2 regions of the Tardiphaga sp. 839_C3_N1_4 genome follow, and region 2 is predicted to be linked to the other one. Evidence: predicted binding sites of a transcription regulator. Region 2 holds the regulator's gene; the other holds the start of a gene.
What was found. Region 2 encodes LexA, which represses DNA repair genes until DNA is damaged. Its sites were predicted from a motif close to TGTTCNNNNTGTGTTCNG; they were not measured.
Positions count from the first base shown of each region.

Region 1: AB8A38_RS16175 (DNA recombination protein RmuC) is a predicted target of LexA. The motif match lies at 2,097-2,114, and genes of this name have one in related genera.

Region 1 covers NZ_JBPWQD010000001.1:3,362,384-3,366,866, reverse strand. Annotated here, with positions in the region: gene AB8A38_RS16180 (AmpG family muropeptide MFS transporter) at 1-809, opposite strand, end outside; gene AB8A38_RS16175 (DNA recombination protein RmuC) at 852-2,066, opposite strand; gene def (peptide deformylase) at 2,287-2,808, shown strand; gene fmt (methionyl-tRNA formyltransferase) at 2,945-3,877, shown strand; gene truA (tRNA pseudouridine(38-40) synthase TruA) at 3,877-4,483, shown strand, end outside.
Region 2 covers NZ_JBPWQD010000001.1:1,259,901-1,264,383, reverse strand. Annotated here, with positions in the region: gene AB8A38_RS06370 (glutamine--tRNA ligase/YqeY domain fusion protein) at 1-398, shown strand, start outside; partial or broken gene AB8A38_RS06365 (ComEC/Rec2 family competence protein) at 501-2,779, shown strand; gene lexA (transcriptional repressor LexA) at 2,798-3,520, opposite strand; gene AB8A38_RS06355 (GNAT family N-acetyltransferase) at 3,822-4,391, opposite strand; gene AB8A38_RS06350 (Orn/Lys/Arg decarboxylase N-terminal domain-containing protein) at 4,413-4,483, opposite strand, start outside.

The sequences.
Region 1 (4,483 bases), 2.1 Mb from region 2:
ACGAACGCCAGCGCCGCCCAGGCGTCCTTGCGCGCCAGGAATTCGGAGAACGCGCCGATTGCGGCCTGCAACACGCGCGTGAAGGCGCTTTCGCCGCGCGTGGCCGCTTCGGCCTGTGCGGATTGCTCGGGCTCGGTGGCCGCAAGCGCTGTGACCGTGCCGATCAGCACCATCGCAGCCATCGCCACATAGCCCCACATCCATGCGGTGGAGCGCGCGATGCCCGTGCTCTCGAAGGCGCTGACCAGAAACAGCACGCCGGCGGTGGAGATCAGCATGCCGATGCGATAGGCCGCGACATAGGACGCCATGCCGGCCGCCTGTTCGCTCTCCGGCAGGCTCTCCACACGAAACGCATCGACGACAATGTCTTGCGTCGATGACATGGCAGCGACCAGCAGGGCGCCAAGGGCTACGAACAGCGGCGAGCGCGCCGGATCGGTCAGCGCCAGCAGCAGGATCGCGCCGATCAGCAGCAGCTGTGAAAATACCAGCCAGCCGCGGCGGCGGCCGAACTGTCGCGTGAAGAACGGCACATGCAGCGCATCGACCAAAGGCGCCCAGAGGAATTTCAGCGTGTAGGGCGTGCCAACAAGAGCGAACAGCCCGATGGTGCCGAGATCGACGCCGGATTCGCGCATCCACACCAGCAGCGTGGAACCGGACAATGCAAGCGGCAGACCCGACGACAGGCCAAGCAGCAGCACGATCAGCACCCGCGGCTGCAGATACACCACCATGCTCTCGCGCCAGGTGGCACGGGGCTTCAAGGCGAGGGCGGCTTCGGACGAGTCAGGCGCGCTGGTCATGGGGAAGGGTTAGCAGATTCGGGGGGGGAAGCGGCCTGTGGCCTATTCCCCCGCCTGAATCTTGCGCGGCAGCGGCGCGAACATGTCGGGGGCGGCGGTCTTGGCGATCGCCGGGGTCACTTGCGTTGCGGGTTCACTCTTGCTGAAATCCAGTTCCTCGATGCGGCCGGCGCGCTTCTCGATCTTGTCGGCGGAAATCAGGATCTGGCGGACGTCCTCATTGGCCTGCCCAAAATGGGTCTGCAGCTTCATCACGCGATCGCGCAAGCGGGTGAGGTCGTCGCCCAGATTCAGTACCTCGGTGCGGATCTGGTCGGCAGCATCGCGCATCCGCGCGTCCTTCAGGATCTGTTGCATCACCTGAATCGCCAGCATCAGCAGCGACGGCGATACCAGCACCACACGGGCGCGATAGGCCTTCTGAATGATGTCGTCGAAGCCGTCATGGATTTCCGCATAGACGGATTCCGATGGCACGAACATCAGCGCCGTATCCTGCGTCTCGCCGGCAACCAGATACTTCTCGGCGATGTCGGTGACATGTTTCATCACGTCGGCGCGCAGCCGCTGTGCCGCGTATTTCTTCTCGTCGTCGCTGCGTGCGTCATGTAGCGCGGTAACGGCTTCCAGCGGGAATTTTGCGTCGATGCACAGTGGGCGCTGGTCCGGCAGGAAGATCACGCAATCCGGCCGCTTGCCGGACGACAGCGTGTGCTGGAACGCATAGGCACCGTTCGGCATGCCGTCCTTGACGATGCTTTCCATCCGCGCCTGACCGAAGGCGCCACGCGACTGCTTGTTGGCGAGCACGTCACGCAAGGTCGTCACCTGCGAGGTGAGGTCGGTGAGGTTCTTGTGGGCGTTGTCGATGATGCCCAGCCGCTCATGCAGCGCGCTCAGGCTTTCCATGGTGTTGCGGGTGGTCTGTTCCATCGACTGGCCCACGCGATGGGTCACCGAGTCCAGCCGCTCGGACACCGCGCGTGCCATGTCGGCCTGACGGCCCGCGAGGGCCTGGCCCATGGCGTCGACGCGGCCGGTGGCCTCGTTCTGCGCCTTCAGCACTTCGCTGAGGCGTTCTTCCAGTTCGTCGGCGCGGATCGCCTGTGCCATGGCCATGGCGGCGCCGCGGCTACCGGAGCGAGCGATGATGATGGCGATGGTGAGCAGCAAACCCAGCGCCAGAGCACTGAAGCCCATCAATGCCACACCGGCGGTGACCGGCATGTCGCCGATCATGAAAAGAATCTCGTTCATCCCATCCTTGTAGCCGATTCGGTCGGTCGCGCGAACGAAGAGGGAACATTTATGGTTAATGAAAGATAAATTTCCAAGCCTAAGAAATGTGGTCAAGCGGACCTTAACCGGCGTGGTTAACCTCGCCTTAATTTTCATGGTTAGCGGGGAGTTAACGTCCTTCAAAGTCCAGCTTTTCCAGCGGATTGACCCGGACCGGCGCGCAGATTAAATCGCCGCCATGGCCATTCGTGAAATCATTATCCTGCCCGACAAACAGTTGCGGCTGATCTCCAAACCTGTCGAGAAGGTGACGTCAGAGGTGCGCAAGCTCGCCGACGACATGTTCGAGACGATGTATGACGCACCCGGGATCGGGCTCGCGGCGATCCAGATCGCGGTTCCGCTGCGGCTGATCACCATGGACATCGCCAAGAAGGACGATGAGGAGGACGGCAAGAAGCCGCGTGTCTTCATCAATCCGGAGCTCATCTCGGCCTCGGAAGAACTCTCGGTCTATGAAGAGGGCTGTCTGTCGATTCCCGAATATTACGAGGAAGTGGAACGCCCGGCGACAGTGCGGATCCGTTATATGGACCTCGACGGCAAGACCATCGAGGAAGAGGCCAGCGGCCTGTTCGCGACCTGCATTCAGCACGAGATCGACCATCTCAATGGCGTGCTGTTCGTCGACTATCTCTCCAAGCTGAAGCGCGACCGGGTGCTGAAGAAGTTCACCAAGTTAGCGAAGCGGGCTGAGTAAATTCTCCGACCTTTCCTTCGTCATGCCCGGCGAATGCCGGGTATCCACGTCTTGAAGCGAGCAACCGAAAGACGTGGATGGCCGGGACAAGCCCGGCCATGACGGATAGGCTGGTGCTCTTAGCTGGAAGCTCCACATGTCGCTTCGTTTGATCTTCATGGGCACGCCGGATTTCGCGGTGCCGACGCTGCTTGAACTCGTGGCCCATGGCGATGAGATCGTCGCCGTCTATACCCGCGAAGCAAAGCCCGCTGGCCGTGGCATGAAGCTGCAGCCGACGCCGGTGGCCCGCGAGGCCGAGCGACTCGGCATTCCCGTGTTCACGCCGAAGACGCTGCGCACGCCGGAAGCCGAAGCCGAATTTCGTGCACATGAGGCCGAGGCTGCGGTCGTCGTCGCCTACGGCATGATCCTGCCGCAGAACATTCTCGATGTGCCGCCCTTAGGCTGCTTCAACCTGCACGGCTCGCTGCTGCCGCGCTGGCGCGGCGCCGCGCCGATCAATCGTGCCATCATGGAGGGCGACGCCGAGAGCGGCGTCATGGTGATGAAGATGGATGTCGGCCTCGACACCGGCGATGTCGCCATGGCCGAGCGCCTGGCGATCACCGATGCGATGACGGCGCTGGACCTGCACGATGCGCTGGCGCCGCTTGGTGCCGACTTGATGGTGCGGGCCATGGGTGCGCTGGAAAGGGGACGGCTGAGCCTGACCCCGCAGAGCGCAGATGGCGTCACTTACGCGGCCAAGATCGACAAGGCGGAGGCCAAGATCGACTGGTCGAAGTCGGCGCGCGAGGTGCTCAGGCATTGTCATGGCCTGTCGCCGTTTCCCGGCGCGTGGTGCGAAGTGCCGATCGAGGGCGAGGCGGTGCGCGTGAAGGTTCTGCGCTGCGAGCTTGCAAAGGGCGCGGGCGCGCCCGGCGAGATCATCGACGATCAGCTCACCATCGCCTGCGGCGACGGTGCGATCCGCATCATCGACCTGCAGCGCGCCGGCAAGCAGCCGATGAAAGCCAGTGAATTTCTGCGTGGCACGCCGTTGAAGCCGCCTCTGCAGGTGGGCTGATGCCGCGCTACAAGATGATCATCGAATATGACGGCACGCCATTTTCCGGATGGCAGGTGCAGGCCAACGCGACGCTGACCGTACAGGGCGCGTTGGAGCGCGCCGCCGAGGCCATTTGCGGCGAGCCAATCCGCGTCCATGGCGCCGGTCGCACCGATGCCGGCGTCCATGCGCTCGGCCAGGTCGCCCATTGCGATGTGCCGAAAGTGCTGGTGCCCGGTCGCTTTCGCGATGGCATGAATGCCCATCTGCGGCCGCACCCGGTCGGTGTGCTGTCTGCGGATATCGTACCGGATGATTTCGAGGCGCGGTTCTCAGCCATCAAACGCCACTACGTCTATCGCATTACCAATCGCCGTGCGAACCTCACCGTCGATGCCGGCCGGGTCTGGCGCGTGCCGCGTCCGCTCGATGTTGCCGCCATGCAGGAGGGCGCCAGGCGCCTGCTCGGCCGACACGACTTCACGACCTTTCGCGATACCGAATGCCAGGCCAAGTCGCCGATTCGCACGCTCGATCAGCTCGATGTCGTGCAGGATAGCGAGGCAATCACGATCAAGACGTCCGCGCGTTCGTTCCTGCACAGCCAGGTGCGCTCGATGGTTG
Region 2 (4,483 bases):
AGGACGTCATCAAGAACGCTGCCGGCGAGGTGATCGAACTGCGCTGCACCTATGATCCGGAAACCCGGGGCGGCAATGCGCCGGACGGCCGCAAGGTCAAGGCGACGATCCATTGGGTGAGCGCCGCAGATGCCGTGCAGGCGGAAGTACGCGTGTACAATCAGCTGTTCGCCGATCCGCAGCCCAATGCGACCGAGTTCGCATCACAGCTCAATCCAGACTCGCTGGAGACGCTGACCGGCGCGATGCTGGAGCCGGAGCTGGCGAGCGACAACACAAGCGATGTCGTGCAGTTCGAGCGTCAGGGCTACTTCTGTCGCGACAAGGATTCAGCGCCGGGCAAGCTGGTCTTCAACCGCACCGTCGGTCTGCGCGACAGCTACGCCAAGCTCGCCTGAGCAACCCCCGGGATTAGTTTTCGTATTCTGCATCCGTTCCGCTAGTCGCCGTTTGCCCTTCCGATAGCATTCGGAAGGGCAAGCGTGGCGTGCGGGCGTTCGATGGCGGGCGGGGATCAGCAACAGCGGCGGGGCCGATCCGGCACGGCGACCACATGGCCGCCGCCGGCCACGGCAGGCGTCGCTGTCCCGTCAGCGACGTCGTCAACGTCGGGCTTGGGCACGCTCCGGACGTGGGTGCGGGCCGAAGCTGGTCCCGGTCGCTTGCTGCCTTGGGTGCCGATCGCTTTCGGCACCGGCATCGCGCTGTATTTTGCCGCTGAGCATGAGCCGATGGCCTGGGTTGCCGCGGCGACGGCAGGCCTTCTTTGCTTGGCTGCGTTTTTGCTGCGGCGGCAGCGATGGTTTCCCTTGATTTTGCTCATTGCGGCCATCGCGGCCGGCTTCGCGATGGCTGCCATGAAAACCGCGCGTGTGGCTCATGAGGTTCTGGCGAAGCCGCTCTATTCCGTCGCGCTTACCGGCTTCGTCGAAACTCACGAGGAACGGGAGCGCACGGATCGCTTCGTGCTGCGCGTTGCCACAATGGACAGCCCGCGCGTCGCACCGAAGCTCGCCCGTGTGCGGCTGTCGGTGAGAAGGGCACGGCGCCTGTCGTCGGCAGCTTCGTCGAATTGAAGGCAAGGCTGCAGCCGCCGTTGTCGCCGCTCCGGCCGGGGAGTTACGATTTCGGACGCGATCTGTACTTTCAAGGGATCGGCGCATCTGGCTTCGTGATGGGCGGCATCAAGGCAGTCGATCCGCCGATACTGCCGAGTGTGGCGCTACGCTATTCGGCGACCATGCAGGGGCTACGCGACGCCATCGATGCGCGGATCCGCACTGTGCTCTCGGGCGATAGCCGCGCCATTGCCACGGCGCTGCTCACAGGCCGCCGCGATGCGATTTCGGCTGACATCAATGATGCGATGTTCATCTCCGGCCTCGGTCATGTGCTGTCGATCTCCGGCTATCACATGGCGGTCGTGGCCGGAGTGGTGTTCTTTGCGATCCGCGCGCTGCTGGCACTGATCCCTGTCCTGACGGTGACGTTCCCGATCAAGAAAGTCGCTGCTGCTGCGGCATTGCTCGCGGCGCTGTTCTATCTGCTGCTGTCCGGCGCCGAGGTCGCCACGCAGCGTTCGTTCTTCATGACGGCCGTCGTGCTGATCGCTGTCATGGTCGATCGCCGGGCGGTGACGTTCCGCACGCTGGCGGTGGCGGCAATGGTCGTGCTGATCGTCGCACCGGAAGCGCTGATGCATCCGAGTTTTCAGATGTCATTCGCGGCGACGCTGGGGCTGGTCGCATTGGTGCAGATCGGCATGCCCGCGCTGTTTGCCTCGCCGGATCATTCCGCGACCGCGCGTGTGGCGCTGTGGGGCGGACGCGAGATCGTGATGCTCGTGCTGGCCTCACTGGTCGCGGGCCTTGCCACCACGCCATACGCGGCGTTTCACTTTCATCGCGTCACGCCTTACGGCGTTCTCGCCAATCTCCTCGCGATGCCGGTGGTCTCGGCGCTGGTGATGCCGGCGGGCATTCTCGGTTTGGTGGCCATGCCGTTCGGCTTTGACGGTGTGTTCTGGCGGCTGATGGATGTCGGCATTCAGTGGATGATCGTGGTCACGCAATGGGTGGCAGCCTTGCCCGGCGCCATCGGCCGAATGCCGGTGTTCGGCACCGGACCGCTGATATCAGCCAGTATCGGCATCATCGTGCTGGGATTGCTGCGCACGCCGTTGCGCCTCGCAGGGCTTGGTGTGCTTGCACTCTCGATTGTCTGGGCGTTGCTGGTCAAGCAGCCGGATGTATTGATCTCGGGGGACGGTCGCAGCGTCGCGGTACGGGGCAGGGACGGGCACCTGCATGTGATGCGCGGCGCCAAGGATACATTTTTGCTGAAAGAGTGGCTCGCCGGCGATGCCGATGCGCGTCTGCCGACCGATGCCTCCGTCAGCCACGGTGTGTCCTGCGACCGCGACGGGTGCATCACGCCGCTGGCCGATGGCGCTCTGGTGGCGCTGGTTCTACAGCCTGACGCGTTCACCGACGATTGCGAGAAAGCGGCGCTCATCGTCACGACGCGACAGCCGCCGAGGGATTGCAGGGCGCTGGTGATCGATCAGGATCGCTTGCAACGAAATGGTGCGGTGAGCCTGCAGCGAACCGCGAACGGCTTTACCATCGATGCCGTGCGGCCACGGGGCCTGGACCGTCCGTGGTCGCGCGCAATTCCCGATGAGCCCCAGCACGATCTGATCCAGACCGGTCGTCCACCGCAAAACCGGCCGGTGGATGCGACGCCGGCGGAAACCGATCTTCAATCCGAAGATCAGTAATCCGCCGAGGCGATAGCCTCAGTAACGCCGATACAGGCCAATCAGCTTGCCCTGAATGCGCACCCGGTTGGGCGGCAGGATGCGGACTTCGTAAGCATCGTTGGCGGGCTCCAGCGCGATCGACGCGCCGCGGCGGCGGAAGCGCTTCAACGTGGCTTCCTCATCGTCGATCAGGGCCACCACGATGTCGCCGGTGTCGGCGCTTTCGTTGCGCTGGATCAACACGGTATCGCCGTCGAGAATGCCGGCGTCCTGCATGGAATCGCCGCGCACTTCGAGCGCATAATGTTCGCCGGAGCCGAGCATGTCGGCGGGCATGCTGATGGTGTGGCTGCGGGTCTGCAGCGCCTCGATCGGCGTACCGGCCGCGATCCGGCCCATGACCGGGATAGCAACCGTGCGGCCGTTGTCATCATCGCCGCTGTGGCTAGCGATGCTGGCGGCCGAACGCACCTTGCCAAGCGTGCCTTCGATGACGCTGGGCGTAAAGCCGCGGCGTCCGGTACCGCCGGTGACCGGCGCGCCGAGCTCTGGCAGCTTGATGACTTCGATGGCACGGGCGCGATTGGGTAGACGGCGTATGAAGCCGCGTTCTTCCAGCGCTGTGATCAGACGATGGATGCCGGACTTCGAGCGCAGGTCGAGCGCATCCTTCATCTCGTCGAAGGAGGGCGGGACGCCGGCTTCCTTCAACCGTTGATCGATGAATCGCAGGAGTTCGTATTGTTTGCGCGTGAGCATCTGAAGCCATCCTCAGTTGACGGTGTCGGCCGCCGCGTGCGTTTCAAAGGGCCTTCGAACAGTGAGCCTCAATCCAGAGACGATCGTTCGAAGATCGGTTGCGCGAGTTCGGGCACTCTCAAACTACTCAAAGCCACAGAATCTCGAAACAAATCATGAACGAACACTATATGTTCCATATGTGTTCTGCAATGCTTAATTTGCCGTCAACAGAACGCACGTTGAGGGAGGTTTGAGGAGGTTGTTCCTCACCAGTCGTCGATCCTCGACGGATACGGAAAATGCTTCCCGGTCGCCTGGGCTACGCAGACGTCATGCGCCCAACGGGCGGCGGCGGTGTCGTGGAGCCGGTCGCCAGCGAGCGCTGAACCATGATCGTGTCGGCCCAGCGGCCGGAGCGATAGGCGACGCCGGGCAGCAAGCCGACGCGGGCAAAGCCGAAGCTCTCATGAAGGCCGAGGGAGGCCGTGTTGTCGGCATCGATATAGCCGATGATCTGCCGGAAGCCGGCCGCCGCGCAGACGTCGATCAGTTCGCGCATCAACAGGCGGCCGATGCCTCGGCCGACATGTCCGTGGTGGATGTAGATCGAATGCTTGACCGTGTAGCGATAGGCCGGTCGCTTGCGGAACAGCACCACATAGGCGTAGCCCACGACCTCGCCGCCTTGCGTGGCGACGAGGTGCGGAAATCGCTTGCTGCGCAGATTCTTGCGCCGGTCTCTGAGATCGTCGGGCTGCGGCGTGTCGGCGTCGCTGACGCCTTCCTCGACGCCTTGCCGGATGTGCCGGCGATAGATCGCCAGCATGGCATCGACGTCGGTGTCGCGCGAGGGTCGTATGACGACCGGCTGTTCGAGTTCCGTTTGCAAATCAGGCTCCTTACGTGCTCCCTATTCGGAGACCACATAAGTGTAAAGTCGGATCCGGCCATTGGCGTCGACCTTGCGGTAGATGCCCTGGA